Regions from separate parts of the Fructilactobacillus ixorae genome, predicted to be linked through region 1. Evidence: predicted binding sites of a transcription regulator. Region 1 holds the regulator's gene; the other holds the start of a gene.
The links. Region 1 encodes Rex, which represses fermentation and respiration genes when NADH is low (regulators of the CRP and FNR family bind a similar motif). Its sites were predicted from a motif close to TTGTGAANTANTTCACAA; they were not measured.
Positions count from the first base shown of each region.

Region 1 (9,080 bases):
AATTGGGTAACTCAGCTCTTGGTGGTAGCCAATCCCGAGGTTTTCGACGTCTAAGACGACCTCCCCACTTTTGCGAGCGGGTTGAAAGTGAAAGCGAGCGGTGGCCCGTTGCCGACTGGGTTTTTCCACCCGGTCGAGCTTGGCGAGTTGTTTTTGCCGTGACTGGGCCCGTTTGGTAGTGGAGGCCCGCACCAGGTTTTTCTGGATAAACTCCTCATCTTTTTTAATTTGGTGTTGCTGTTTTTCGTATTTCTTAGCAGCCAGAGCCAACTGGTGTTCCTTTTCGGTTACAAAGAAACTGTAATTTCCGGCGTAGTCGGTTAACCGGCCGTGGTCTAATTCATAAATGCCCGTTACCGTCTGATCGAGAAAATAACGATCGTGAGAAATAATTAGAAACGCCCCGGCGTAGGACTTTAAAAAGTTTTCTAACCAGGCCGTCGTCTCCATATCAATGTGATTGGTCGGTTCATCCAGTAAGAGCAGGTCGGGCTTTTCGAGTAGCAGTTTAGCTAATGCTACGCGGGTCTGCTGGCCACCCGATAGTTCACTGATGGGGCGAGCTTGGTCGGCGGGGCTAAAGCCAAACGCACTCATAATGGTCCGAATCTCAGCGTGGTAGCCGTAGCCGTTGTTTCGCGTAAAGTCGGCTTGCAACTGGTCGTAAGTTTTGGAAACGGCGGCTAGTTGGGCCGGATCCTGGTTCACGGCCGGCTGACTCATCTGGTCTTCGAGTTGATGGAGCTTGGCTTCCATTTCCTGTAAGCCTTGAAACGGCAGCTCTAACTCGGCTTGAATCGTTCGGTCGGAATGAAGCCCTGTATTTTGGGGTAGGTAGCCAATCGATAAGTTTTGCTTAGTGGTTACGGTCCCAGAGCTAATCGTTTGGGGCTCAACCAACATTTTTAACAGGGTTGATTTTCCTGCGCCGTTTTGGCCGACTAACCCGAGATGACTGTGGTCATTAAGGGTTAAATTAAGATCCTCAAAGATTGCCACGCCATTAAATCGTTTGGTCAGGTGTTGTGCCTGTAAGATAATCATGGTGATTCCTCCTGTCGTCATCTTATCATATTTTTAGTCGTGATTAGGCCGGCTAGTTTGCACCGGTAGGGTAGACTGGAATGGGGAAAACCCGGATTTGTGGTTCGCGGAAGTTGGCTAGTACTAACCAAAAAATTCACAAACTTTTAGTTTGTGGTAGAATGGTAAAAGTGAAGGTACGACTAATTTTAAGGAGGAAACTAGCTAATGGCAGAAGTGAAAATTCCCCGTGCAACTGCAAAGCGCCTGCCGCTCTATTATCGCTATTTAAACATTTTACATGACGGGGGCAAAACACGGGTCTCATCGACTGAACTAGCTGATGCCATTCACGTGGATTCAGCGACCATTCGTCGGGATTTTTCCTACTTTGGGGCCCTTGGGAAACGAGGTTACGGGTATGACGTTGACAACCTATTAGAGTTTTTCAAGAACATCCTCCACCAAGACCGGCTGACCAACGTAGCTCTAGTGGGAGTCGGGAATCTTGGTCACGCCCTGTTGAACTTTAATTTCCATCAGGATAGCAACATTCGGATTTCCGCGGCGTTCGATGTGAATCCAAAGAACGTAAATACGATTCAGGGGGGTGTACCCATTTACCCGATGGATCAAATGATTAACCAGCTCCGGGATCAACAAATCAGTGTGGCGATTCTAACCGTTCCGGCGAAGGTGGCCCAAGACGTTGCTGATCAAGTTTCGGAAGCCGGGGTAAAGGGGATTTTAAACTTTACGTCTCGGCGCTTGGATGTTCCTGATGACATTCGGGTGCACAACGTGGATTTGACCAACGAATTGCAAACCCTCATTTACTTTATTGATCACTATGATGACACAACCGAGGAATAGGAGTTACTGATGCAGTAACTCTTTTTTTGAAACTAAATTCTTGCATTTTTATAGCAGGGGGATTATATTAATAATGTAATTAGCACTTGATGAGTTTGAGTGCTAAAAAGTTACTTTATTGGAGGGATTAAGATGTTACAACCAATTGGAGATCGGGTTATTATCGAAGTAGAAGATCAACCAGAAGAAACAGTGGGGGGGATTGTCCTCGCAGACAACGCGAAGGAAAAACCAACCCAAGGCAAGGTCATTGCTGTTGGAGCCGGACGGGTGCTTGACAGTGGCGAACGGGTCGCTCCAGTAGTTCAGGAAGGCGACAACGTGATGTTTGATAAATACGCCGGCACCAAGGTTAACTATGCAGGTCAAGAGTACTTGGTCATGCACGAAAATGACCTCTTAGCAATCGTAAAATAAGCGTAACAACGGAACACAAATAAAATCAACATGAGGTGATTAAAATGGCTAAAGAGCTTAAATTTTCAGATGACGCACGGAGCGCAATGCTCAAAGGTGTTGATAAATTAGCTGATACAGTTAAAACGACAATGGGGCCCAAGGGTCGTAACGTGGTTTTAGAAGAAACGGCTGGCGATCCAACCATTACTAACGATGGGGTAACGATTGCCAAGGCAATTAGTTTACCAGACCACTTTGAAAACATGGGAGCTAAGTTAGTTTCTGAAGTAGCTTCTAAGACGAACGATGTTGCTGGGGACGGAACCACTACTGCAACTGTTTTGACCCAAGCAATTGTCAAAGAAGGCATGAAGAACGTCACGGCCGGTGCTAACCCGGTTGGTGTACGGCGGGGAATTGAAAAAGCAACTCACGCCGCTGTGGACAGTTTACGGAAGATGAGTCACAAGGTTGAAAACAAAGACGACATTGCTCAAATTGCCTCCATTTCTTCCGCTAGTAAAGAAGTTGGAAGTTTGATTGCGGAAGCCATGGAAAAGGTTGGTAACGATGGGGTAATTACCATCGAAGACTCCAAGGGAGTGGAAACCAGCTTGGACGTGGTTGAAGGAATGGAATTTGATCGTGGTTACATGTCCCAATACATGGTTACTGATCAAGAAAAGATGGAAGCCGATCTCGATAATCCATACATCTTAATTACTGACAAAAAGATTAGCAACATGCAAGACATCATGCCCCTCTTACAATCAGTCGTTGAACAAGGTCGAGCACTGTTAATCATCGCCGATGACATTGGTGGTGAAGTATTGCCAACCTTGGTCTTGAACAAGATGCGAGGAACGTTTAACGTGGTTGCCGTGAAAGCCCCTGGCTTTGGTGACCGGCGGAAAGCCCAATTACAAGACATCGCCACGTTGACGGGCGCAACTGTCATTAGTGATGACTTAGGCTTTGACTTGAAAGATACGACCGTTGATCAACTTGGTCAAGCTAATAAAGTAAACGTTACGAAGGATAAGACAACCATCGTAGAAGGCAAGGGTGACAAAGAAGCCATTGCTAAGCGAGTTGCTGAAATTAAGGGTCAAATTTCAACGACTAACTCTGAATTTGATAAGGATAAGTTACAAGAACGGTTAGCTAAGTTAGCTGGTGGAGTAGCCGTTATCAAAGTTGGAGCTGCAACCGAAACGGAATTAAAAGAACGCAAGTACCGGATTGAAGACGCTTTGAATGCTACCCGGGCTGCTGTTGAAGAAGGGTTCGTTCCTGGTGGAGGCACTTCCTTCATCAACATTCTAGCTGATGTCGCTGCCGTTGATGCCGATGGCGACGAACAAACGGGAGTTGACATTGTGCGTCGGGCTCTGGAAGCTCCAGTTAAGCAAATTGCTGAAAACGCCGGAGTGGATGGCGCTGTAATCGTTGACCACTTGAAACAAGAAAAACCAGGAGTTGGTTACAACGCTGCTGATGGCAAGTATGAAGACATGATTGCCGCCGGAGTTGTGGACCCAACCAAGGTTAGCCGGTCAGCCTTACAAAACGCTGCTTCAGTTTCTTCATTGTTACTTACGACGGAAGCCGTAGTTGCTGAAGAACAAAAAGAAGACAGTAACGACAACCCAGGAATGCCGCAAGGAATGCCTGGAATGATGTAATTTAAATTACCAAATTAAAAGGGAAGTTTACGTAAGTAAACTTCCCTTTTGCTGTTGTCGCGAGCTGGGAGTCGGAGTATAGTAGCAGGTGTATTAAAATGCTAGGAAGCAAATTCAAGATATAGGAGTAAAGTTTCATGTGGCGATATTTAAAGCGTTTAATTATTGGCCGACCACTGAAAAGTACTGATGAAGCCGGGCAATCCCTGACGAAATTTAAGGGCTTGGCGCTCTTGTCGTCAGATGCCTTATCCTCAGTGGCCTACGGGACGGAACAAATTACGGTAGTCTTGATTACGTTATCGACCGCCGCCCTCATGTATCAAATGTGGGTTGCGTTGCTAGTGTTAGTGTTACTAGCAGCTATTACCCTGTCGTATCGTCAAATCATCTATGCTTATCCCTCTGGTGGGGGGGCGTACGTGGTTGCACGCACTAACTGGGGGGAAGGCGCTGGTCTAGTTGCCGGAGGCTCTCTGCTGGTTGACTACATGTTAACCGTGGCGGTTTCGACCACCTCTGGAACGGAAGCCATTACCTCTGCCATCCCGAGTCTCTATCACTATCAGGTGCCGATTGCGGTGCTAATCGTTCTATTTATCATGGTTTTGAACCTACGGGGAATGCGTGATTCAGCCGCGTTTCTGGTCATCCCGGTGTACTTCTTTATCCTAATGATTATTTTGATGATCATCATCGGTGGCTATAACATTCTGACCGGCAAAATTGCGTACCACGCGGCTGCTCCGCTGAATGCTTCGGTGAAGGGCATGACATTGCTGCTCTTCTTTAAAGCCCTTTCAGCCGGATCAGCATCCTTGACTGGAGTGGAAGCCATCAGTAACGCCGTTCCTAATTTTAAGCAGCCTAGTCGGAAAAATGCGGCGAATACGTTGGCATTGATGGCCATTATTTTGGCGATTTTCTTTGGTTCCATCACCTGCTTAAGTTACTACATGGGCATTATTCCCAACGTTAAGGATACCGTGTTGTCCCAAATCGGGAGCGGTGTCTTTGGCCACGGGTTCTTCTATTATATGTTGCAACTTGCGACGGCTCTAATTCTAGCGGTTGCTGCTAACACGGGATTCTCGGCCTTTCCAATCCTGGCCTACAACATGGCGAAGGATAAGTATTTACCGCACGCCTACCTGGATAAAGGGGATCGGCTCGGTTATTCTAACGGGATTATTTCATTGGCGATTGGAGCCATCACGTTGATTTTGATTTTCAACGGGAAGACCAATCTGTTGATTCCACTATATGCCGTCGGGGTGTTTGTTCCATTCACCCTGTCACAGTCAGGGATGATTGTGCACTGGTTCCATCATAAAGAAGGTTTCTGGCCGGGTAAGATGTTCATTAACCTAATTGGAGCTGGGATGTCCTTGATGCTGGTAGTCATCCTGTTTGCCCTCCGCTTTAGGGACGTTTGGCCGTACCTGATCATCATGCCGTTGATTTTGTACATGTTTTATCGGATTCACAACCACTATCAACAAGTGGCCCGTCAGTTGCGGATTGATAACAAGGATGCTGCGGCCCAGATTCGCAAGTACGATGGCTCAACGGTGATTGTGTTGGTAGGAAACGTGACGCAAGTTACCCGTCAGGCGATTAGCTATGCCACTTCGATTGCGAACCAGGTGGTTGCCGTCCACGTCTCCTTTAATTCTGATCCGGAGAGTGAAAAGAAAATTGAGGACCAGTTTAAGCATGAATATCCAGACATTCGGTTTGTTAACATTCACACTTCATACCGTTCCCTCAACGATCCGGTGCTCCGGTTCTGTGACGTAATTGCCCGTAAGGATGATGAGATTAACTACTCTACAACGGTGCTTGTCCCGCAATTTGTGCCTCGGCACCATTGGCAACAAGTCCTGCATAACCAAACGGGACTGCGGCTTCGAGCAGCGCTTAATTCGCGGCAAAACATCATTGTCTCAACCTATAACTATCACTTAAGTAATTAAAAAGCCCCACAAAAAAACCGTTCGGTTCGCCGAACGGTTTTTTATATGATTAATTTATAGGTGAACCAGGTTAGCAAAGAGGGGCACAACAATGTCCACCACGATTGAGATAATGACTACCGAAATGGCAGCCATGGAACCCTGCACTTCACCCAGTTGGAGAGCCTTCGCCGATCCTAACGTGTGCCCGGCTGTTCCCAGGCCTAGCCCCACACCGATTGGATTTTTGAGGTGGAAAATTTTAATTAACCAGTCCCCAATGGCGTAAATGATGACGGCGTTCAAAATGCAGGACATCGCGGTTACGGCAGGAATGCCGTGAATCCCAGCGGCAATTGGCATCGCCACGGCCGTGGTAGCCGCCTGCGGGAGCATGGAAGCAATCCCAGCGTTGTTAAGCCCGAGGAGCTTTGAGACAAAGTACATGATGACGACTGAAATGGTCAGCCCAATCACCAAGGCCAGGATGATTTCTATCCAGTACTTCTTCACAATGTCATTGCGTTTGAACAGGGGGATGGCAAAGGCAATCGTAGCGGGATACAAGAACCAGAAGATGATGTCACCACCTGGCTTGTAAAGGTTTTTGTAAACCCAGACGACGTCGAGATTAGTTACCTTGGCCAGTAACCAGAGCAAGAACACGCCTAGCACCATGCTGACAAAGAGCGGTTGGAAGAGGAAAAAGCCCTTGGTCTTTTTAAACAGCACCGTTCCGATTAGATAGACGACGAGCGAGAGAGCGATTCCAAACATCGGCGTCCCCAAGAATTTTAATAATTCAGCTTGCATATGTAACTACTCCTTTCCGGGAAAGAGGCGCTGGCGCAGCCAGATGAGGGCTGTGGCTACGAGGGCCACCGAAACTAGCATGACGACCGTTGAGATGATAATCATGACGATCATTTGGAGTCCCGAATGCCTCATGATGTTCAGGTCGGCTGCCAGTTGAATCCCAGAGGGAACAAAGAGAAAGGCCAAGATGCTAATCAAGAAGTTACCGACCTTTTCCACGTGAACAGGTTTGATCAGGCGGAAAGTAAGGAGGAGATACAGTAGGATTAACCCGATGACCGGTGCTGGAACCGGGAAATTTGCGGGAAACAGGGCCGAAATTAAGTAGGAAACAAATAAAATCACGGCATAAATCCCCATTTGCACTAAAATGGTGGCCGCTGGTTGTGCATCTTTAGATGACATGAAAAAACTCCCTTCAATTGTGATTTGTTTCACTACCATTATACCAAAGCCCCCGTGAAACGCAATTAGGCTTGCGGTCGTTTCACGGGTTGTTCGACGAATTGCGGTCCCGCGCTGTGGATGGTGACATTGCCTGCCAGGTAGTTAGTTAAAGCTGTTTGGAGGGGTTCCAATTGATCCTGGGCGACCGAAGTGGTGACGGTCACCTCCGTTTGAAAATCCACGTTTTGAATTTCAAGGTGATGGGTATTTAAAAAATAGGTTAATTGATCATAGTTTTTGTAACTCACGCTAATTTGCAAGCATTCGTGCTGGACGATGGCGACGATTCCGACGGCCGCAATGACTTGGGACGTGGCGTTACTGTAAGCCCGAATCAGCCCCCCAGCGCCAAGCTTAATGCCCCCAAAGTAACGGGTCACGACGACGGCAACGTCATGGAGGTGTTCCTGCTTAAGGACCTCTAAAATGGGAACTCCTGCCGTTCCGCGGGGTTCACCGTTATCACTTTCCCGTTGCACGTGGTCGTCTGCCCCAAGGAGGTAAGCAAAGCAATTGTGGGTGGCTTTTTTGTGCTCCGTTTGGATGCGGGTTAGAAAGTGCGCGGCTGCTGCCTCGCTCTGAACGCGGGCAACGTTAGCAATAAACTTAGATTTTTTAATTTCTAGGGTATGGGTGCCTGCGTGGGTGATGGTTAAAAATGGTTGTGTCATAAGAAGGCTCCTTTCCGTATCTCTGGTAGAGGTGAAGTTATGAATGAGCTTGATTTGGCGGGTCGATTAGTACCCGTGACTGCCGAGCAACAGCGGGAATGGGCCAGTGAGGCTAGGATTAAACTAACTCCCGCGTTGCAGGTATTATCCACTGTTATTCATTGTAACCGATGCCACAATGATTGTGAAAAGTCAGTCAGTCGGTTGCCGACCGGGGACTATTACTGTCGGAACTGTATTAACCTCGGTCGGCTCGACAGTTCCATGGCGCTAGCGACTAGGGCGGAACCAAATGCGTTTCAAGTTGAAAAGCCCCCGGTGTTAGCCTGGGCTGGCAAGTTAACCCCCGGCCAACAAAGCTGTGCAGCCCAGATTCAGCAGGGCTTTCAAACCCACCAATCCCAGTTATTGTGGGCGGTGACGGGGGCTGGTAAAACCGAGATTTCGTTTGTCGGGCTTGCCTGGGCACTGGAGCAGGGACTACGGGTTGCAATTGCATCGCCCCGGGTTGACGTTTGTTTAGAACTCTTTCCGCGCTACCAGGCGGCATTTCCCACCATTTCCATGGTGCTCTTGCATGGGCAACAGCAAACACCATACTCGTATCAGCAACTAACCATCTGTACGACCCACCAGTTACTGCGCTTTCAGGCCGCGTTCGATGTGTTAATCTTGGACGAAGTGGATGCGTTTCCCTATGCCGGTAATCCGACCTTGGCGATGGCCACCCAGCGTGCGGTGAAATCACAGGGCGCGTTACTATTAATGACGGCAACGCCCAGTCGCCGGTTACAACGGGAGTATCGGGGCCGCATTGCCTACTTACCGCGTCGGTTCCACGGCTTCCCGTTACCCCAACTGCGGTGGCGATTGGCTTACCGCTGGCGCCACCAGCTGGAACGGGGCTGCTTACCGGGGGTCTTAAAGCGGCTGGTGCAACAGAAGATGCAGGCCCAGCAACCCTTTTTGCTGTTTGTGCCCCGGATTCGCGATCTGGCGGTGATCGATGCCTACCTCACGAAGCGGTTTCAAGACCGAGGACAGTGGGAAACCGTGTACGCAGGCGATGAAGCGCGGCTTGCTAAGGTGAATAAAATGCGGCAACGGGAGGTTTTGTTTTTAGTGACTACGACCATTTTGGAACGGGGCGTGACCTTTCCTGGGATTGACGTGATTATTTTAGGAGGCGATGACCGAGTCTTTTCGGTGCC
Region 1 is NZ_CP097478.1:371,277-380,356, forward strand. Features, by position in the region: gene M8332_RS01785 (ABC-F family ATP-binding cassette domain-containing protein) at 1-1,044, opposite strand, end outside; gene M8332_RS01790 (redox-sensing transcriptional repressor Rex) at 1,252-1,896, shown strand; gene groES (co-chaperone GroES) at 2,029-2,313, shown strand; gene groL (chaperonin GroEL) at 2,358-3,980, shown strand; gene M8332_RS01805 (APC family permease) at 4,118-5,956, shown strand; gene lrgB (antiholin-like protein LrgB) at 6,011-6,748, opposite strand; gene M8332_RS01815 (CidA/LrgA family protein) at 6,755-7,156, opposite strand; gene M8332_RS01820 (YigZ family protein) at 7,222-7,869, opposite strand; gene M8332_RS01825 (helicase-related protein) at 7,909-9,080, shown strand, end outside.

Region 2 (9,080 bases), 590 kb from region 1:
CCCCGACTCCAAAACCGGCCACCGCTACTTCAGAGCCCAGCACGAATGATAAACCGGATCCGCAACCAAACTCTGCGGTCACCATCATTGGTAACAGTCGCACGCTGGTTTACCATACTCCGGACCAGTCAAACTATCACATTAACAGTGGCAATATCGTTTCCTTCGATTCCGAAGCGGAAGCGCAGGCTGCTGGCTACCATAAAGCAACTCGTTAAAAAGGAACCGCCCCTGTGGTTCCTTTTTTGGTATCATGAAACTAAATTAATCTTGTCAATAAAGAAGGAGCCCTATGCTGAACCACTTTCGTAACAGTCGTGATTACCAAATTCTCAATGAAATTCTCAGTGCCCTGACCCACGGAATTGGGGCGACAGTGAGCATTGCCGGCTTAGTCCTGCTCATTTTACGCGGGGTGCAAGAAGGCGGGGCCCTCAGAATCACCTGCTTTGCCATCTACGGTTCAATTCTGATGCTCTTTTACCTGGCCTCTACCCTCTTTCACAGCCTCTCGTTTACGCCTGCTAAACACGTTTTCCAGATCTTTGACCACTCGGCCATTTACATCTTGATTGCGGGAACCTACCTGCCCTACTGTTTGGTAACCATCGGGGGCTGGCTCGGTTGGATTACTTTGCTTGTGATCTGGCTGATGGCGCTCTCCGGCATTATCTATAAAGCCATGTATGGCAATCGTTTCCCGGTCGTTTCCACCGTCATTTACGTGGTGATGGGCTGGGCCTGTCTAGTGGATGCCCTCCCGTTGTGGCAACGTCTAAACCATCTGAGTTTTTGGCTCCTGTTAGCGGGGGGCGTTGCTTTTACCGTAGGCGCCGTGCTGTACAGTTTTAAACGAATCCTCTTTGGTCACGTGCTTTGGCACCTCTTCGTGATGCTCGGAACGGTCTTAATGTACTTTTCGATTTATTTAGGGGTCTAACCTAGGGCCTAGATAAAAACAACGGGGTGGGAGAACTTTTAATTCTCCCACCCCGTTTGGAGTTTGAATTCATTCCCAAATCCCTAGACACTTGTTGCTTTCCGCTTAATCACCTGGACCTCATCACCACCAATTACCAGTTCATCACAGACGTTTAAAAACAGTCCGTGTTCCACCACGCCTGTTTGTTTCTTAAGGTTCGCGGCTAAATCGGGTAAATCAGCGCCCTTTGGAATCGTGATGTCAATCAGGTAGTTACCAGAATCAGTGGCGAGGATATCACCATTGTCCCGGAAGCAAAAGGCTGGTTGATATCCGTGGTCACGCAGGTAGCGAAAGACGCCCATGCCGCCAAACGGAATCACTTCGACTGGCAACATTTGCCCGGCGAGTGACTTGCGCGGTTTGCTAGAATCAACAATCCAGATGTTACGGTTCGACATGTTAGCGACCAGCTTTTCAAACAGGAGCGCGGCCCCACCGCCTTTAATCCCATCGAGGTGGTCGTCCACCACATCGGCGCCATCAACCGTGATATCGACGGTATCAATCGTATTGACGTCTAACATCCGCATCCCCAACTGTTCTGCGAGTTGTTGGGTGCCAACCGACGTTGCGACACACTCAATGTCTAAATGCTCTGCTTCAATCCGGTCATGGATGGCCTGCACAAAGTAAGCTGCCGTGGTCCCGGAGCCTAACCCCAGCACAATGTGATCGGGAATCCAAGCCGCCACGGACTGCGCTGCCTGTTGCTTTTCCCGTTCGATCCGTTCCTTTGAATGGGTCCGTTTTTGATTAGCGGCCACGATTTGGTCCCGCGTAGGAATCGAATTTTGCGCCCCTGCCGTTTGCACCGTCAAAGACGAGGCACGGTTAGCGTACAGCATTGCATCTTCAATGTTGTGATTATCCAAATCTAATTGCGTTGCTAAGGCTCCAATAAAAGTGTCACCGGCGGCAGTTGTATCAATGGCTTTGACCTTAAAGGCCGGAATAAAACCGTGCGCTTGCGGAGTTGCATAGAACGCGCCCTTTGCTCCGACCGTAATAATCACCATCGTAATTCCTAGGCTGAAAAAGGCCATCGCATTATCCAACATCGAAACCTCATCGGTGACTTCGATGCCCGTCAGGGTCTGAGCTTCCGTCTCGTTCGGCGTGATGACGTCCGTGAGTCGCAATAACTCTGCGGGTAACTCCCGGGCCGGCGCTGGATTTAAAATCGTTTGCACGCCGTGTTGCTTGGCAATCCGAAAAGCAGCGAGGATTGCAGGCAAGGGGATTTCCAGTTGGGCGATCACGCGGTCTGCCTGGGCAATCACGTCCGCTTGGGCATTGACATCAGCCGCCGTCAACTCCATGTTAGCTCCGCCGTACACGTAAATTGAATTCTGGCCGGACTGATAGACCGTTATGTATGCTTGCCCCGTTTGGGCTTGGTCCGTGGTAACTAGGTGGTCCACGTTAATCTGATCGCGCGCAAAGCCCGCTACCATCGCTTGACCATCCTCATCATTGCCTAACTTAGTAATGAAGGTCGTCACGGCTCCCGAACGTGCAGCCGTGATTGCTTGGTTGGCTCCCTTGCCCCCGCCGTGGGCTTGTTGGTAACTGTCAATCGCTAACGTTTCGCCGGGGAGGGCATACTTAGGTACGTTTAAAACCTTATCCACGTTGGTAGAACCGACCACCACGATTTTTTTCTCCATCTCATGACCTCATTTCTCTTGGTTTGCTTAATTATACCACGTGTGTGTAAGCGCTTACTAAAAAATCCCAAAAACCTTCGTTACGTAAGTTTGTGAAAAAATTCCTAATTTTTGACGACCAAATTAGCCCATTGAAGCTTCTGATTGATGCTAATCTGGTTTTGCACAAAGTTGCATTTGTGAAATTAATTTGGTTATGAAAATCTAACTAAAACCCCTTGCAATAATAATGTAAACGGTTTATATTCTTAGGTGTACCATCGAGTAATATTTCTGGTTAAAAGCAACCCCCACCCAATGGAGTTTGCTTCCAACTAGTAAACATGCTCAAATTATCACTTTATTTTTTAGATTATTATATGAGGAGAATGACTATGGCTGACAAAATGAAAGCTTTGGTAATGACTGCCAAACAACAAATGGAAATCCAAGAACGCGATGTTCCAACTCCCAAAGATGATGAAGTTTTAGTAGAAACTGCCTACACGGGAATTTGTGGAACTGATACGGGACTCTTTAACGGTCTCCCCGGTTCAGCTGACGCCGTTCCCCCAATTGTCCTTGGTCACGAAAACTCTGGAATCGTGCGGGCCGTTGGTAAAAACGTGCAAGCCTTCAAAGAAGGCGACCGGGTCGCCGTTGACCCTAACATCTACTGTGGTAAGTGTCACTACTGTCACATCGGTCTTTACGAAGAATGTGACAACCTTTCTGCCGTTGGGGTTACTCGTGACGGTGGTTTGGAACAATACTTCACTGCTCCAGAAGAAGTAACTTACCATGTTCCGGATGACTTATCATTAAAAGCTGCTTGCTCAACGGAACCAGTTTCATGTGGTGTTCACACGATGCACATCATGGAAGACATTCAACCCAGCATGACTGCTTTGATCATTGGTGATGGTTACATGGCTAAACTGTTTGCTCAATTATTACGGGCTTACGGAATCCAAAACATCACGATGACTGGTCGTCACGATGACTTGCTTTCCCAAGAAAAAGAACAATTAAACTTAACCAACGTCGTAAACACGACTAAGGAAGACATTCCGGGTAACTACGACATCGTGATCGAAGCCGTTGGTAAGCCCGAAACGCAAGAACAAGCCGTTCAACACACGAACAAGGGGGCGCAAGTCTTCATGTTCGGGGTTGGTGCTCCTGGTCAAACGTTCTCAATGAACACGTACGAAATCTTCAAAAAACAATTAACGGTTAAGGGTTCCATGATTAACCCGCACGCTTTCGTTGATTCAATTGAATTACTTGAATCCGGTGCCGTTAAGGTTGAACCATTCCAAGCTAACGTAATTTCGTTAGAAGAAGTGGAAGGGGTTTTGAACCACTCTACTCCAAAGACTGGTAAAACCATCGTTGCTGTTAACCCGAACTTGAAATAATTGGCATAAAGGAGACCAACATGGCTAATCAAAAACCGAAAAAAACGCCGCGGACCATTTCCATGAAGACATCCATCATGTTTTTTGCCCTTTCGTTGGTTATCAACTCCTTGGGAAACGTGCTCACGCTGGTTTCTAGTTCTAAAGTGCTCCCATCGTTTTTAGGTTCGGCCTACTGGACCGCTGCTGAAACAAACCTGGGAATTGCCTTTCACTGGAACCTCTTTTGGGCCTTCTTAATTCTCGGAGTTGTGATTACCATCCTAAATGCCATTCTGGTGGGCCACTGGGATTGGGGCCGGGCTATCGGAAACGTGATTTTCATGGTGCCGTTCTCCTTTTTAATCCAATTCTTTAACAACCTGTTCGTGGGTGGTGACATCTTTGGGATTCACATGAATCCCATCGTCAACATTCCGGTGGCCGATGGGCACGCCGGGGACTGGTGGCTAATCGCCATCTACATCCTGATTAACTTTATCGGGGTGGCGTTCATTGCGATCGCAATTTCAATCTACCAACGGGTAAACCTCGTCTTGCACCCGGCCGATGATCTGATGCAGATCCTGCGGTTTAAATACTTCAAGGGAAACGCTGGTCGGGCGATGTGGGCTTCCTACATTCCCCCAACGATCATGGCCGTGATTGCCTACGTAATGACCCGACAATTTACCTTCTACGGAATTGGAACCATCTTTGCCTTCCTCTTCCAAGGAAACATTACCGGCTGGGCCGATAAAATGGTTTTCCCACGGTTGAAACACCAAGCAGTCGACGTTGCTGATGGTGACGAACCCATCATCGTCGAAAAAATCGATAGTGATATCGAAGCCTACGACGAACGTCACGACCACCAATAACTACTTGCAAAAACCCCTCGTTACTAACTTAGTAACGGGGGGTTTTTTAGTTTTGCAATCCGTCAACCGTAGGCGGCTCATGGTGGGAGCTTTCTCCTAATGTTTTGTTTTATAACATGAACAACTGTACACAAAATGTTGACACTAATTTAAAGTTCATGCTATCGTTAGAAAAATTTATTTTACTCACAGGAGGATTGCTCATGAACAGTCTCTTTCGTAAGAAAAACATTGCTACACTGCTCAACCAAACTACGCCCCTGAAACGCACCCTAACCGCTAAGGACCTGACCCTGCTTGGAATTGGGGCCATTATTGGAACCGGAATCTTCGTGCTGACCGGGAAGGGAGCCTTAACGGCTGGTCCCGCGCTCTCAATCTCATTTCTGCTGGCTGCCATTTGTTGTGGCTTTGCCGGTCTCTGTTACGCAGAATTTGCGTCGATGGCACCAATTGCCGGCTCTGCCTACACCTATTCCTTCATTGCCTTTGGGGAATTAATCGCCTTTATCATCGGCTGGGACCTGATTTTGGAGTATGCGCTGGCATCAGCCACCGTGGCCGTCGGCTGGTCGGGTTACTTCGTCAACATCCTGGCAAACATCGGGATTAAAATTCCCACCGCCTTAACCGCAGCCGCGGGAACCACCCCAGGTGTACACACCGTCTTTAACCTCCCCGCCTTTGTCATTGTCTTGGTAATCACCTGGGTGATTGCACTGGGGATTAACGAAACCAAACGCTTAAACACCATCATGGTCGCGATTAAACTGGGCGTGATCCTCCTTTTCATTCTGTTTACCGTTTGGTCCATCAAAGTCGCCAACTGGAAACCTTTCAGTCCCTTTGGCTGGTACTCACTTCACAACCACACGGCCGCGGGGATTATTCCGGCCGCTTCGATTGTCTTCTTCTCCTTCATCGGGTTTGATTCGGTTTCTTCGAGTGCTGAAGAAACCATTAACCCGAGCAAAAACCTGCCGCGCGGGATTCTCTTTTCACTGATCATTTCAACCCTTCTCTACATCATCATGACTTTAATCATGACTGGGGTCGTGAAGTACCCCGGCTTTGCTAAGTACCTGAACGCTCCCGTGCTCGCGGTGCTCGCACAAACCGGACAAACCTGGTTAGCCGCCGTGGTCAGTTTGGGGGCCGTAGTCGGCATGACCACCGTGATTTTGGTGATGCTCTACGGTCAATCCCGGATTAGTTACTCAATGGCCCGCGATGGCCTCTTCCCCAAGATCTTTAGTAAGGTCGATCAAACCCACCAAACGCCCTACGTGGTAACCTGGTTCTTTGGGATCATCACCGCGCTTGCCGCCGGGCTCGTCAACCTGAACATTCTCTCCGAGCTGGTTAACATTGGGACCCTGTCCGCCTTCATCTTGGTGGCCGCTGGAATCATGGTGATGCGTTACACCCAACCACACGCCAAACGGGGCTTTAAAGCCCCCTTGGTGCCATTGACGCCAATCCTATCAATTATTTTCTGTGGTCTGCTCATCGCGGGGCTCAACTGGGAAACCTGGATCCGATTCTTAATCTGGCTCGCCCTCGGCCTCCTCGTTTACTTTGGCTACAGCCGGAGACACTCCGTTTTAAATCACTAACTTAACAAGCAGTCCTTAGTTGGACTGCTTTTTTAACAGGTTGCTGGCAGAATTTCATTCGCCATTAACAAAGGAGGGAGCTCCTCAAGGCGGGCGTATATTACTCTCATCATTGTGATTTGCAAACATTTAATGTTACTTTTTATCACATGTTCGTAAATTAATTCAGAACGTCTTCATTAATATGATTAATATTAACATTTTTTATTTACATTTTGGGTTACGGGGGGTACGATAAGAAAAACTTAAGTTTTTGAATTTTTTTGGAGGTAGTCACTATGGATTTTTTTCGGCACCGTAACTTAGTTTCAGTTGCGCTGATTGGTGCCGCTGCCCTCACGCTAACCGGACTAGCGCGCCCGGTACATGCTGCGGACGACAGCGGTTCTAAAACAACGCTTTCAATTAGTGCCAAGGCCCCGGTTAATACCATGGACTCATCTTTAAATACTGATGCCTATGGGGCACAGTCTTTAAATAACACCATGGAGGGTCTGTATCGTTTCACCGGTCAAAAACTCAAGCCGGCAATTGCCAAACAAATTGCTGCTCCGACCAATGACGGTAAACGCTATACGATTGACCTCAAAAAGACCAAGTGGTCAAACGGGGACCCGGTCACCGCACATGACTTTGTCTATGCTTGGCGGCGCATCGTCGACCCAAAGACGGCCTCTCAGTATGCCTACATTTACAGTGGGATTAAAAACGCTGACGCGATTGCCGCGGGGAAGAAACAGCCCAGTGAGTTAGGAATCAAAGCACTTGGGCCGTACAAGTTGCAAATTGACTTGGATCACCCGATTCCGTTCTTTGACACCCTCATGAGTAGTTCCCAATTCTACCCGTTAAACCAGAAGGTCGTTGAAAAACTGGGGGATCAATACGGACTTTCCAGCAAGGGAATGGTCTTTAACGGTCCGTACAAGTTGCAAAACTGGAAGGTCGGCGATACCGAGTGGACTGACGTGAAGAATGACTCCTACTGGAATGCCAAACACGTCCAACTCCACAAGATTAAGTACTACTACATCGCAGATCCAAACACTGGTTTGAACCTTTACGATACAAACGTCTTAGACCGGTATCAGGATCTGAGTGGGGATACGGCACGGCAACTAGCCGGCAGTAAGCAGTTTAAAACCGATCCGTCCAACTCCACTTCCTACCTAGAACTAAACCAGAAAAAGATTCCGGCCCTTAAAAACGCCAAGTTACGCCAGGCAATGGCCCTCACGATTAACCGGAATGAACTCGCGAACATCATCCTCGGAAAAACGGGATTGCCAGCCCACGGCTTGGTTCCTAGCAAGATGAGCAAGAATCCCGAAACGGGTCAAGACTTTACAAATGATCCGCAAGCCGTTGCGGACCGCAAGTACACCGCTTATAACCCAACCAAAGCTAAAAAGCTGTGGCAAGCAGGGATGCAAGAAACCGGCCAAAAAGAGCTGAAGCTCACCTTCACGGCTGATAACTTGGACACCACCAAGAAGATGGCCGAATACATCCAAAACAACATGGAAACCAACCTGCCTGGGTTAAAAATAACGATTAGCACCGTGCCGTTCAAGACCCGGTTGCAACGGCAAGCGAGCGGTGAATTCGACATGGTTACCTCCGCTTGGAACGCCGATTACCCAGACCCAACCAACTTCTTAGACCTGTTGACGACCGGTAACTCCCAAAACAACGGAAAATGGTCTAACCAGGCCTTCGACCAACAAGAAAAAGCCGCAACGACCACGAATGCTAACGATCCGATGGCCCGGTGGCAAAACATGCAAGCCGCTCAGCACATTTTGACGCAGCAACAGGGGATCATCCCGCTCTACCAGTACAGTACGGCTTCCGTTACCAAACCAGGAATTCACGGTTTCCAAGTTACCCCAACTGGCCAATACGACATGGGCGCAATCTACAAAAAATAAAGGAGGTTAGTTACTGATGACGAAGTACATCTTAAAACGCATTTTCTACCTGTTCTTAACGTTATTAATTATCGCGTCCATCACCTTCTTCATGATGAAGGGGCTGCCCGGAACGCCTTATACCAACCAAGCGAAAATGTCGCCCGATCAGCTTAAAATGATGAACCATAAGTATGGGTTTGATAAACCCTTGTACGTCCAATACTTTATCTACCTGGGCAACTTGCTCCACGGTGACTTAGGGACCTCGTTCCAATTTAATAACCAACCCGTTACCCAGTTAATTGGTGACCACATCGGCCCTTCCATCCAACTGGGACTGCAAGCCATGGTAATTGGAACGATTCTCGGCATTATCCTCGGGAGCATTGCAGCGATTCGCAAGAATACCTGGATCGACGCCCTCGCCACGATTGTGTCCATCCTCGGGCTCTCAATTCCGAGTTTCGTGTTGGCAATCCTGCTCCAATACTACCTTGGTTACAAACTTCAGCTGTTCCCGGTTGCCCTGTGGCACGGGTTCAGTTCCTCGGTCCTGCCCACCCTTGCCCTTGCAGCCTTTCCCTTGGCCAGCATCGCGCGGTACATGCGGACGGAAATGGTAGATGTTTTGCACAGCGA
Region 2 is NZ_CP097478.1:1,159,583-1,168,662, forward strand. Features, by position in the region: gene M8332_RS05825 (sunset domain-containing protein) at 1-218, shown strand, start outside; gene trhA (PAQR family membrane homeostasis protein TrhA) at 293-940, shown strand; gene rbsK (ribokinase) at 1,024-2,652, opposite strand; gene M8332_RS05840 (zinc-dependent alcohol dehydrogenase family protein) at 3,039-4,052, shown strand; gene M8332_RS05845 (DUF6198 family protein) at 4,073-4,912, shown strand; gene M8332_RS05850 (amino acid permease) at 5,116-6,528, shown strand; gene M8332_RS05855 (peptide ABC transporter substrate-binding protein) at 6,807-8,459, shown strand; gene opp3b (oligopeptide ABC transporter permease) at 8,476-9,080, shown strand, end outside.
Region 2: M8332_RS05840 (zinc-dependent alcohol dehydrogenase family protein) is a predicted target of Rex. The motif match lies at 2,743-2,760, and genes of this name have one in related genera.